One region of the Parendozoicomonas sp. 209JJ7-1 genome, then DNA from elsewhere that is predicted to be linked to it. Evidence: predicted binding sites of a transcription regulator. Region 1 holds the regulator's gene; each other region holds the start of a gene.
What was found. Region 1 encodes LexA, which represses DNA repair genes until DNA is damaged. Its sites were predicted from a motif close to TACTGTNTANNTANACAGTA; they were not measured.
Positions count from the first base shown of each region.

Region 1 (3,266 bases):
GGTCAATGGGAAAAGCTCAACAAGGTCATCGCAATTCATGCGAATACAACCATGGGAGAGAGGAACACTTAAGGGTTCAGAGTCTGGTGTTCCGTGAATATAGATATAACGGCCCATCGTATCCACATCACCCAGCCGGTTAAATCCAGGTTCCAGACCACTGAGCCAGAGAATACGACCAAGAATCCAGTCACGGGCGGGGTACTGTTCATACAGCTCAGGTGTCCAGCATTCGCCGGTAAAACGCCGTCCACGGAAAACAGCCCTGGATGGGCATCCTTCGCCAATGCGAGCACGAATACTGTGTCGTCCTAGGGGGGTCTGATAGCTGCCTGTTTTTTGCCCCGCTCCCTTAAGAGCCGTTGATACCGGCCACTCCCGTACAGTACTTCCGGCATCCAGCACCAGTGTCTGTTTGCTGATATCAACGATAATCGACACAACATCCCCTTCAGGTGGTCAGCTCCGAACTGATACCGGACACCAGGAATCGGGACAGTCGCTGCAGGCCATTCTCAATACTCATGGTCTGGCCATATTCCGCTTCACTGATAGCATTCAAAGTATCAAAGTCCGACATAGTGAAAATCACCGAACCCATCATAAAGTTAATTCGCCAGCCCAACTCAAACATAGGCAAATCCGGCGCAGCCTGCATAATCAGTTTAAAATAGCGGGAAAATATATGGCCATAGACTTCTTTTAAATGACGGCGCAAATGCCCCTGAGTCTGAGCATAGGCCAGCGCGAGCAGGCGCATAAAAACCTTCAGGTCATTATCGCCACGGGGCTTCACCCGCAGAATTTCATCAAAAAGCATACGAATCAGCTGTTCAACATCCGGTTGCATGCCAGAAGCTTCCAACTCATCAATAGATTTCTTCAGACCCTCGGCAAAAGGGTCGAGGAAACGGGTAAAAACAGCTTGAATGAGAACTTTCTTGGAACCAAAGTGGTAATTGACTGCAGCCAGATTGACACCTGCCCGGCTTGTTATTGTTCTTAGAGATGTTTCAGAAAACCCCTTCTCGGCAAAAAGGGATTCTGCCACATCAAGTATCCGTTCTACTGTATCTGACTGTGCCATTGACTCACCAAACTCCAGGCCGAAACGCCTGTTTTAAACAATTGTTTGGCTTAAGCATGCATCCTGTCAAGTTTTCTCGTCCCTCCTTATATAGAGCAAAAGTTGTCACCGGAATACTTGCGGGCAAAAACAAACTGTATATAATCACAGTTACTGTATAAAAACACAGATTCATTCTCGTATGGATAGCCCCATGACCAGTACACCGATCAAGCTGACCCCGAGACAGTCCGAGATTCTGGCTTTTATCAAGTCTCATATAAATGACACAGGCTTTCCTCCTACTCGTGCAGAGATTGCACGCCAGCTGGGCTTTCGTTCGCCCAATGCCGCAGAAGACCACCTCAAGGCCCTCGCCAGGAAAGGTGCCATTGAGATTATTCCCGGCACCTCACGGGGTATTCGTATTCCTACAACCGAAGAACCTGAACCGGCATATGGCCTTCCCATTATCGGCCAGGTCGCAGCCGGCTCCCCTATTCTTGCCCTGGAACATATTGAGACCCACTGCCAGCTCCCGCCAGACTTTTTCAACCCAAAGGCAGACTACCTGCTGCGTGTTAAAGGTATGAGCATGAAGGATATCGGCATTCTGGATGGTGACCTGCTAGCCGTCCACAAAACCACAGACGTCCACAATGGTCAGATAGTTGTAGCCCGGCTGGATGAGGAAGTAACGGTGAAACGGTTTGAACGCAAAAAAAATATCGTCTGGCTGCATGCGGAAAACGAAGAGTTCGCTCCTATCAAAGTCGATCTCAACCACGACCACCTGGAAATAGAAGGCCTGAGTGTCGGTGTTATTCGCCACTGAGCCAATCCTAAATCAGCCATAAGGACAACATCATGCAGACCCAGCCCTTGGCTTTAGACTGGACCGAAGAGAGTCAAACAATACAAAGCAGAGAGTACACTGCTGTTACTGAAGAACGTATCAGTGAGGTGATTCTCCCTTCACTGGGCTTCTCCCTGTCAGCCCTGGTGGCTCCCATGCTGACACAACTCAGTCGTGGCGAAGACCAGCGCTGGCTGACCATGATCTGCAGCTCCGCCCAGGCCAGGGATTTCGGCCAATGGCTGAAGACAACAGGGGTCAGTATCAACAACCTGCTGCTGTTGTCAGCCCCCAATGACGAAGAGTGCCAGGCCCTGAGCAGACGGGTGCTGTCTACTGGCAACAGCCATACCGTTGTCAGCTGGGTTAAGACCATGACTGCGGAAACTCTGGATAATCTGGAAGAAGCTGCCAGTCAGGGAAATAGCGCTGGCGTTATTATCCGTCAGCGCAAGGGATAACAGAAAAATAAATATCGCTCACCACTCCTGAAGCTGGCCACGAATCTCCTGCACCAGCTCTTGCAGTGCTTTCAAACAGAGAAACTCCTCACCGCGGCACGATGGTTGAGCAATTCCTTCAACTGAAACAGCAATAATATTCGACGACTGGGGTCGAACCGGCTCCACGCTTATTCCTGAGGGATCGGAAAAATGTGACGTTTGACGATAGTCTTCCAGAACCCCTGCAAGCCAGCCACTCTCTGCCTGATTACGGATCTGCTGAATTCCGCCGGAGAACAAACTTCTCTGTCGCAGCAAAGCTTCCGCTTCCTCCAGGGAAACCGGGCGATCAGTCCTCACCTGACTGCTTTCCAGCACTTCAGACACCAGCCCACAAAGCGCCCCATACATATGAAACAGGAATCCCTGCCGCAAACCTTCCCTTCCCGGTTCCTGGGCATCCCCGACCATTTGCCACAGAGTGCGGGCCATCAGCAATTTTCTATTGGTGTACTGGCTGTATTGTTCTGACATAGAGTCAATCTTACTACTGTCTGCCGGCAGACAGGGTACACGGTCTTTCCAGGGAAAACAAAGAGTCGAAATAATATTAGATACAAAAGAAAACGGCTGCGGAATCAAAGCACTACAGCCGTTTTCTCGATCACAGAATGATCTGTTTATTTTTTCTTTCGCTTATCCCGAATATCCCAGGCACCATCCACATAAAAGGCCTGCCAGCCACTGGCCTTACCATCAACCTCAGTCATCAGATACTGCTGTTTGGTTTTACGGCTGTATCGGATCATGGAAGGATTGCTATCAGGATCTTCCACCGGTCCGGTCATCAAGAAGTGGTACTTCTTATCGATCTCTTCCTTGTGGGGCAGCAACTCTTTCA
Region 1 covers NZ_JBYVJU010000012.1:102,703-105,968, reverse strand. Annotated here, with positions in the region: gene ACY2RQ_RS13220 (L,D-transpeptidase family protein) at 1-441, opposite strand, end outside; gene ACY2RQ_RS13215 (TetR/AcrR family transcriptional regulator) at 452-1,087, opposite strand; gene lexA (transcriptional repressor LexA) at 1,281-1,901, shown strand; gene ACY2RQ_RS13205 (SulA-like leucine-rich domain-containing protein) at 1,934-2,383, shown strand; gene ACY2RQ_RS13200 (DUF6586 family protein) at 2,402-2,899, opposite strand; gene topA (type I DNA topoisomerase) at 3,046-3,266, opposite strand, start outside.

Region 2 (3,266 bases), on a different contig from region 1:
CGAGGGTGTGTTCAGTAAAAAGCAGCTGGCCCTTGGGTTCCTTGCATTCCTTCCTGCCCTGATCGATGGCGTTGCCGCTTTTTCTGCCTTGTCCATGCTGGGTATTCCGGTGCCGTTTGCCATAATTTGTGCTGGCATTAATCTGTGTTCCAGTCATTTTTATTTCTGGAACTTTATGGAGCGTATTGGTGATTTTCTTGCAGGCCGTGACTTTGAACGGGAACAGTTGTGCGATCGGACTGTCTGGCTGCAGGGGCAATTGCTGAAGGAATTCCAGATTGATGATTACCGGGAGCGGAACGGCGCGCCGGACTGGAGGGCTGTAGGAAAAACGGTGGCGGAAAGACTTGTTAAGCCGGTGAAAACCAGTTGTATGGAAAAGTTGATGAAGTGGGTACCGTTCTCTTCCCGCAACGGTAAAGTGCGAAATATTATCAGGGAGTTAATAGAGGCGAGGAAGCGCAATACATTCCAGCGTTTTTCCGTAAAAGCCCTGCATGATGACGCAGTCCATCACCGCCGCCATGGCTGGCACCTGATATTCCGGCCGGTTTCTTATAGCGCTCTGTTTGTAATCAGTGCTGCTTTTACCTGGAGTGATCTGTCTGGTGTTGTTAACCGGATTATTAATCCTAATTATCCTGGAAACCTTCCCCAGATAAATATTTCCCCTGACAAGCTCTGTGGGCTTGTAAAAGGGGCTTATGCTTTTCTCCAGGTGGCGGGGCAGATTGTGGGTCTGGCGGAAACTGTCGCTACGGCGCTTCTCTCTTACGATAACGTCCTGGAGTCGGAACAGTGGCTGCGGCAAAAGGGCTGGCGGAATATTGGGCGTAAAGGCCGGCGCTGGCATCAGCTGTTTTTCTGTGTCGGGTTATTGTCTTCAGGGTGTTATGGATTAACACTGTTTGGTACCGGCAGAACTGACCTGAAAAGTGATCCCTGCCTGCAGGTCAGCGGTCTTGCCCAGACAGTGCTTCCCGGTTTTGCAGCGCTTTCAGCTTTTCTGCATACCTGGAAGTGCGGACCGGAAATTCTGGGGGTTATACATGTTGTCAGGAATTTTGGTTCCCAGGCACGGACAAAGGCAGGAAAATATTATCTGCCATGCTGGAGGCGACTGAAATCCGTGTATCATTCCAGGCCCGTAAACCTGGAAAGAACTCCCCTGTTGCGGAGGGAGAGTCAGGTTAACCTTCAAGAAAGTCTTCAGGAATTGTCAGGAGACATTGATTCCAACAGTGACCAGAAATAATACTACCGTGATAACGGTCACCAGCGCCAGGGGCGTCAGCCACTCCTTCATGGCCACGGAACCTCGTGATATGTGATGGCCATAGCTTAATTCCAACCGCTATTTTCACCTGTAGTTTTTAGTTACAGGGCTGGGTGTGTTTGTAAATTAAACCTTTCACAGGGGATAATTTACCTGTAAAAATAAACAGTATGATTTTGTTTTCTTGGTGTAAGCGATTGGACGTTTATGGCAATCATTCTTGGTATTGATCCGGGTTCCAGGGTGACTGGTTATGGTGTAATTAACCATAACGGGCAGACTGTGGAATATGTGGATTCCGGATGTATACGCACCGCGCCGGGGGAATTGCCGGGCCGCCTTAAACAGATTTACGATGGCATTGATCAGGTGATAGAAGCCTGGAGCCCGCAAATGGTGGGTATTGAGCAGGTGTTTATGGCCCGTAATCCGGATTCTGCCCTGAAGCTTGGCCAGGCCCGTGGTGCGGCTATTGTTGCGGCCATGAATCATGGGCTGCCGGTGAGCGAGTATTCCGCCCGGCAGGTGAAGCAGTCGGTGGTCGGTACCGGCTCGGCGGACAAGCATCAGGTGCAGCATATGGTAACTGCCATGCTGCGCCTGAACCGCAAACCCCAGGCCGACGCGGCCGATGCTCTGGCCATTGCCCTCTGCCATGCCCATACCCGTCAGGGCCTGATTGGTATGGCGGGAACCGGCGCCCGGCGCATAGCCCGGGGGCGGGTAAGATAATTATTTCACGCAGGCCCGATGCCTGCGGGACAGATACTTTCCTGGAAGACTTTTATGATCGGACGACTGCGCGGCACGCTTGTTGAGAAAAATCCTCCCGTCCTGATGCTGGATGTGGGAGGTGTGGGGTATGAGCTGGAAGCGCCGTTAACGACATTTCACCGGCTTCCTGAGGGCGGGCAGGAAGTGACTCTTCACACGCATTTTGTCGTACGGGATGATGCCCAGCTTTTATATGGTTTTGCGGACCGCAGTGAGCGCCACTTGTTCCGCACCCTGATTCGAGTGAATGGCGTTGGCCCCAAGCTGGCACTGGCCATTCTTTCGGGCATGGAAGCGGATATGTTTGCCCGCTGTGTCCATGAACAGGATACCTCCATGTTGACCCGCCTGCCCGGTGTGGGCAAGAAAACAGCGGAACGTTTGATCGTGGAAATGAAAGACCGGCTGGATGAGTGGCAACCGGCCCTGTCCTCACTGGAAAAAGCGGCTGTTGCTAAACCTTCAGGCGCAAGTCGTCTCGACCCTGTACAGGATGCGGTCAGTGCACTGGTGGCTCTGGGATATCGGCCCCAGGATGCCAGCAAGGCCATTTCCAGTGTGCAGGAAGATGGTATGGGCACGGATGACCTGATTCGCCAGGCCCTTAAGGCGATGATTTAAAGGAAGCAGGGAAGAGATATGTTTGAAAGTGACCGCCTGATATCGGCAGCTGAGGCTCCCCAGGAAGATCGCATAGATCGGGCCATACGTCCGGAAAAACTCCAGGATTATATTGGTCAGCCCGTTGTCCGTGAGCAGATGGAGATATTTATCCAAGCGGCCAGGCTGCGCCAGGACGCTTTGGACCATACCTTGATCTTTGGTCCGCCGGGGCTGGGCAAAACGACCCTGGCCAATATTCTTGCCAATGAGATGGGGGTGAACCTGCGTTCCACTTCTGGCCCGGTACTGGAAAAAGCCGGCGATCTGGCCGCTTTGCTCACCAACCTTGAGTCCCACGATATTCTGTTTATTGATGAGATTCACCGCTTAAGCCCGGTAGTGGAAGAGGTGCTGTATCCGGCCATGGAAGACTATCAGCTGGATATTATGATCGGTGAAGGGCCGGCGGCCCGTTCCATTAAACTCGATTTGCCACCTTTTACCCTTGTGGGGGCGACGACCCGGGCGGGTTTGCTGACTTCACCTTTGCGGGATCGTTTCGGTATTGTTCAGCGGCTGGAGTTTTACAATGTTGCTGATTTGACAACGATTG
Region 2 covers NZ_JBYVJU010000003.1:330,417-333,682, forward strand. Annotated here, with positions in the region: gene ACY2RQ_RS04955 (hypothetical protein) at 1-1,255, shown strand, start outside; gene ruvC (crossover junction endodeoxyribonuclease RuvC) at 1,484-2,008, shown strand; gene ruvA (Holliday junction branch migration protein RuvA) at 2,063-2,671, shown strand; gene ruvB (Holliday junction branch migration DNA helicase RuvB) at 2,690-3,266, shown strand, end outside.
Region 2: a site for LexA is predicted at 1,428-1,447, ahead of ruvC (crossover junction endodeoxyribonuclease RuvC). Genes of this name have one in related genera too.

Region 3 (3,266 bases), on a different contig from region 1:
GTATCCTGCCCATGCAGACGGCGATTTTCCGCATAAGTCATATACAGCTGTTCTTTCGCCCGGGTAATACCTACGTAGCAAAGACGACGCTCTTCTTCCAGGCCATCCGGGTCTTCCATAGACATTTTATGGGGGAACAGACCTTCTTCCATACCGGCCAGAAAGACCAGAGGGAATTCCAGACCTTTGGCCGAGTGCAGAGTCATCATCTGAACACTGTCGGCAAACTGATCGGCTTGGGTATCACCGGCTTCCAAGGCAGCATGGGCCAGGAACGCATCCAGAGGGGAGAGCATTTCCTGCTCTTCTTCCGCAAACATATCTTCCGGATCAAACTCCCGGCAGGCGGACACCAGTTCTTCCAGGTTTTCTACCCGCGCCCGGCCTTTCTCACCTTTCTCTTTTTGATACAACTCTACAAGGCCGCTGACCTGAATACAGTGATCCGCAAACTCATGGAGAGGAAGGTCAGCACCAGAAGATGACAAACCATCCACCAGCTCAAGGAAAGACGCTACCGCATTAGACGCTCTGGCGGTAAACAGATTCTGGGTCACCATCTGCCGGGCTGCCCGCCACATGGATACATTCCCGCCACGGGCAACATCCCGAATGGATTGAACGGTTTTCTCACCAATACCCCGTGGAGGAATATTAATAACCCGCTCAAGGGACGTATCATCATCGGCATTACTGGCCAGACGCAGGTACGCCATGGCGTTTTTAATTTCCGCCCGCTCGAAGAAGCGCTGGCCACCATAAATGCGGTAAGGAACTCCGGAACGAAGCATGGCTTCTTCCAGAACACGGGACTGGGCATTGGAGCGGTAAAGAATGGTAATATCACTGCGGGCCAGACCTTTTTCTACACCATCCTGAATGCGGTCACCGATAAACCGGGCTTCATCCACTTCATTAAATCCGGCGTAAACCCGAATAGGCTCCCCTTCCACACCCTCGGTCCAGAGCTCTTTGCCCAGACGACCGGGGTTATTACCAATTAACGTGTTGGCCGCTTTCAGAATATTGCCGGTTGAACGGTAATTCTGTTCCAGCTTGATGGTTCTGGAATTAGGAAAGTCTGTGGAGAACTTTTGGATATTCTCAATCTTCGCGCCACGCCAGCCGTAGATAGACTGGTCGTCATCACCCACCACCATCAGGTTGTCTCTGTCGCCCACCAGGTTTCTTAACCAGGCGTACTGAACGGAGTTGGTATCCTGGAACTCGTCCACCAGCACATAGCGGAAACGGTCACGGTAATGGTCTCGCAGAGAAGCATTAGTGAGCCAAAGTTCATTGGAACGCATCAGCAGTTCCGCGAAATCTACAACGCCTAATTGTTTGCACTGTTCTTCATAGACGACATAAATGCCATGCATGGTTTTTTCGTACAGATCAAAACCAGGCTCGTAGTGATGGGGACGAAGTCCTTCATCCTTTTTGGCATTGATATAATACTGGGCCTGGCGGGGCGGCCACTTTTTATCATCCAGCCCCATGGCTTTCATAATGCGTTTTACGATGCGCAGCTGATCATCGGAATCCAGAATCTGGAAATTTTCCGGCAGGCCGGCTTCCTGCCAGTGCGCCCGCAACAGTCTGTGGGCCAAACCGTGGAAAGTACCAACCCACATACCCCGCACAGGCATATCCAGCATCTGCTCAATACGGCCACGCATCTCCGCAGCCGCCTTATTGGTGAAGGTCACCGCCATGATTGACCAGGGAGAAAACCCTTCCGTCTGCACAAGCCAGGCAACACGGTGCACCAGTACTCTGGTTTTACCACTGCCGGCACCGGCCAGCACCAGCCCGGAACAGGGAGGCATGGTGACAGCTTCACGCTGGGCATCGTTCAGAGAGTCAAGGATTGCAGTGACGTCCATAGATCCGGTTATTCACTCAAAGCGAAAGAGAACCCCAAGTGTAACGAAAACAGCACTGTCTGTTCATCCACTGTGGTTTCAACTTGCCATTACCTGCAGGTTTCGGCTTAATAAGTGTACGGATGCACGAAAACAGCAAGAAGGGTATGGATGCCCATGGTGATAACAAATACCCAGTGCACTTTTCCGGATACGAATGACTGAAGCAGCACAGCAATTCTCTACATCGTTCCCCGATGACCAGAATACGGGCCATTTTGATAACAGTTGGCTGACAACCCGGTTAAGGGCAGAACAGCTCAAATTGCTGCACCGTGGTTCCCTGCGCCTGTTTATTATCATTAGCCTCTGCGTATTCGCATCCTATACTCTGCTCTGGTATCCCGATATTTTTCCCCAAGCATTGTTTCTTCTTGGTGGTTGTATCTACCTCGGGGCTATGCACTCACTTATCAGCCGGACATTCGCCTTCAGCTATCTGGAGCTACCTGAACGACAAACCTTTTGGCTGTTGTTGTTTAACCTGGCAAACCTTGCCGGAAGCTGTGCCCTGACTGCCGGCATCATTCTTCTGGTTCCCCTGGAAACATCGCTGGACCTGATGGTTATCCTGACAGCGGTATCCATTACCATGTTCTCCTGCGCTATCCTTTATGCTAGCTATACTCCCGCATTTTTTACCTTTACCCTGCCCCTGACCTGTGGCCTGTCATGGTGGCTCTGGAATCATCCACAGCAGGACATAAAAATCTGGGCAACGACAGGGCCGGTTTTACTGCTGTTTATGGTTTACCCAGTTTTTTATGCCCACAGGGTTTCTTCAAAAGCCCTGAGTCGCCGGTTTCTTAACCATGCCCTCAGCCAGAAACTGACCACAGAAAACCGCCGCACAGACGACGCCAGACTTGAGCTTGAAAAAACCCGGCAGAATCTGGAACGCATTGTTACTGTCCGCACCCATGAGCTGAAACGAACCAATGAACGACTCAGTAACGAAATTGTCCAGCGGGAAGAAACCAGCAGGGCATTGCGGGAAAGTGAAGAGCGCCTGAGCCAGTCCCTGGAAGCCAGCCGACTCGGACTCTGGGACTGGAACCTCTCTTCCGATGAAATTTACCACAGCCGGTTCCAGGAGCTTTTTGGATACGATATTCAGCAGCTGGATGGCTTTAAAGGCCAACTTGAACATTTGATACATCCGGAAGATGCCGGCTATGTCCGTCAGGCTATCATTGACCACTTCCATGGCAAAAAGGAGTTCTATCTTACCCGTTACCGGATTCGCCATGCTCTGGGCAACTGGGTCTGGGTAGAAGACAAAGGACAGGTAGTAAAATGGAACAGCGAAGGCCGTGCTGCCAGAATGCTGGGCACTCG
Region 3 covers NZ_JBYVJU010000002.1:5,090-8,355, forward strand. Annotated here, with positions in the region: gene uvrD (DNA helicase II) at 1-1,889, opposite strand, end outside; gene ACY2RQ_RS02030 (putative bifunctional diguanylate cyclase/phosphodiesterase) at 2,086-3,266, shown strand, end outside.
Region 3: a site for LexA is predicted at 1,943-1,962, ahead of uvrD (DNA helicase II). Genes of this name have one in related genera too.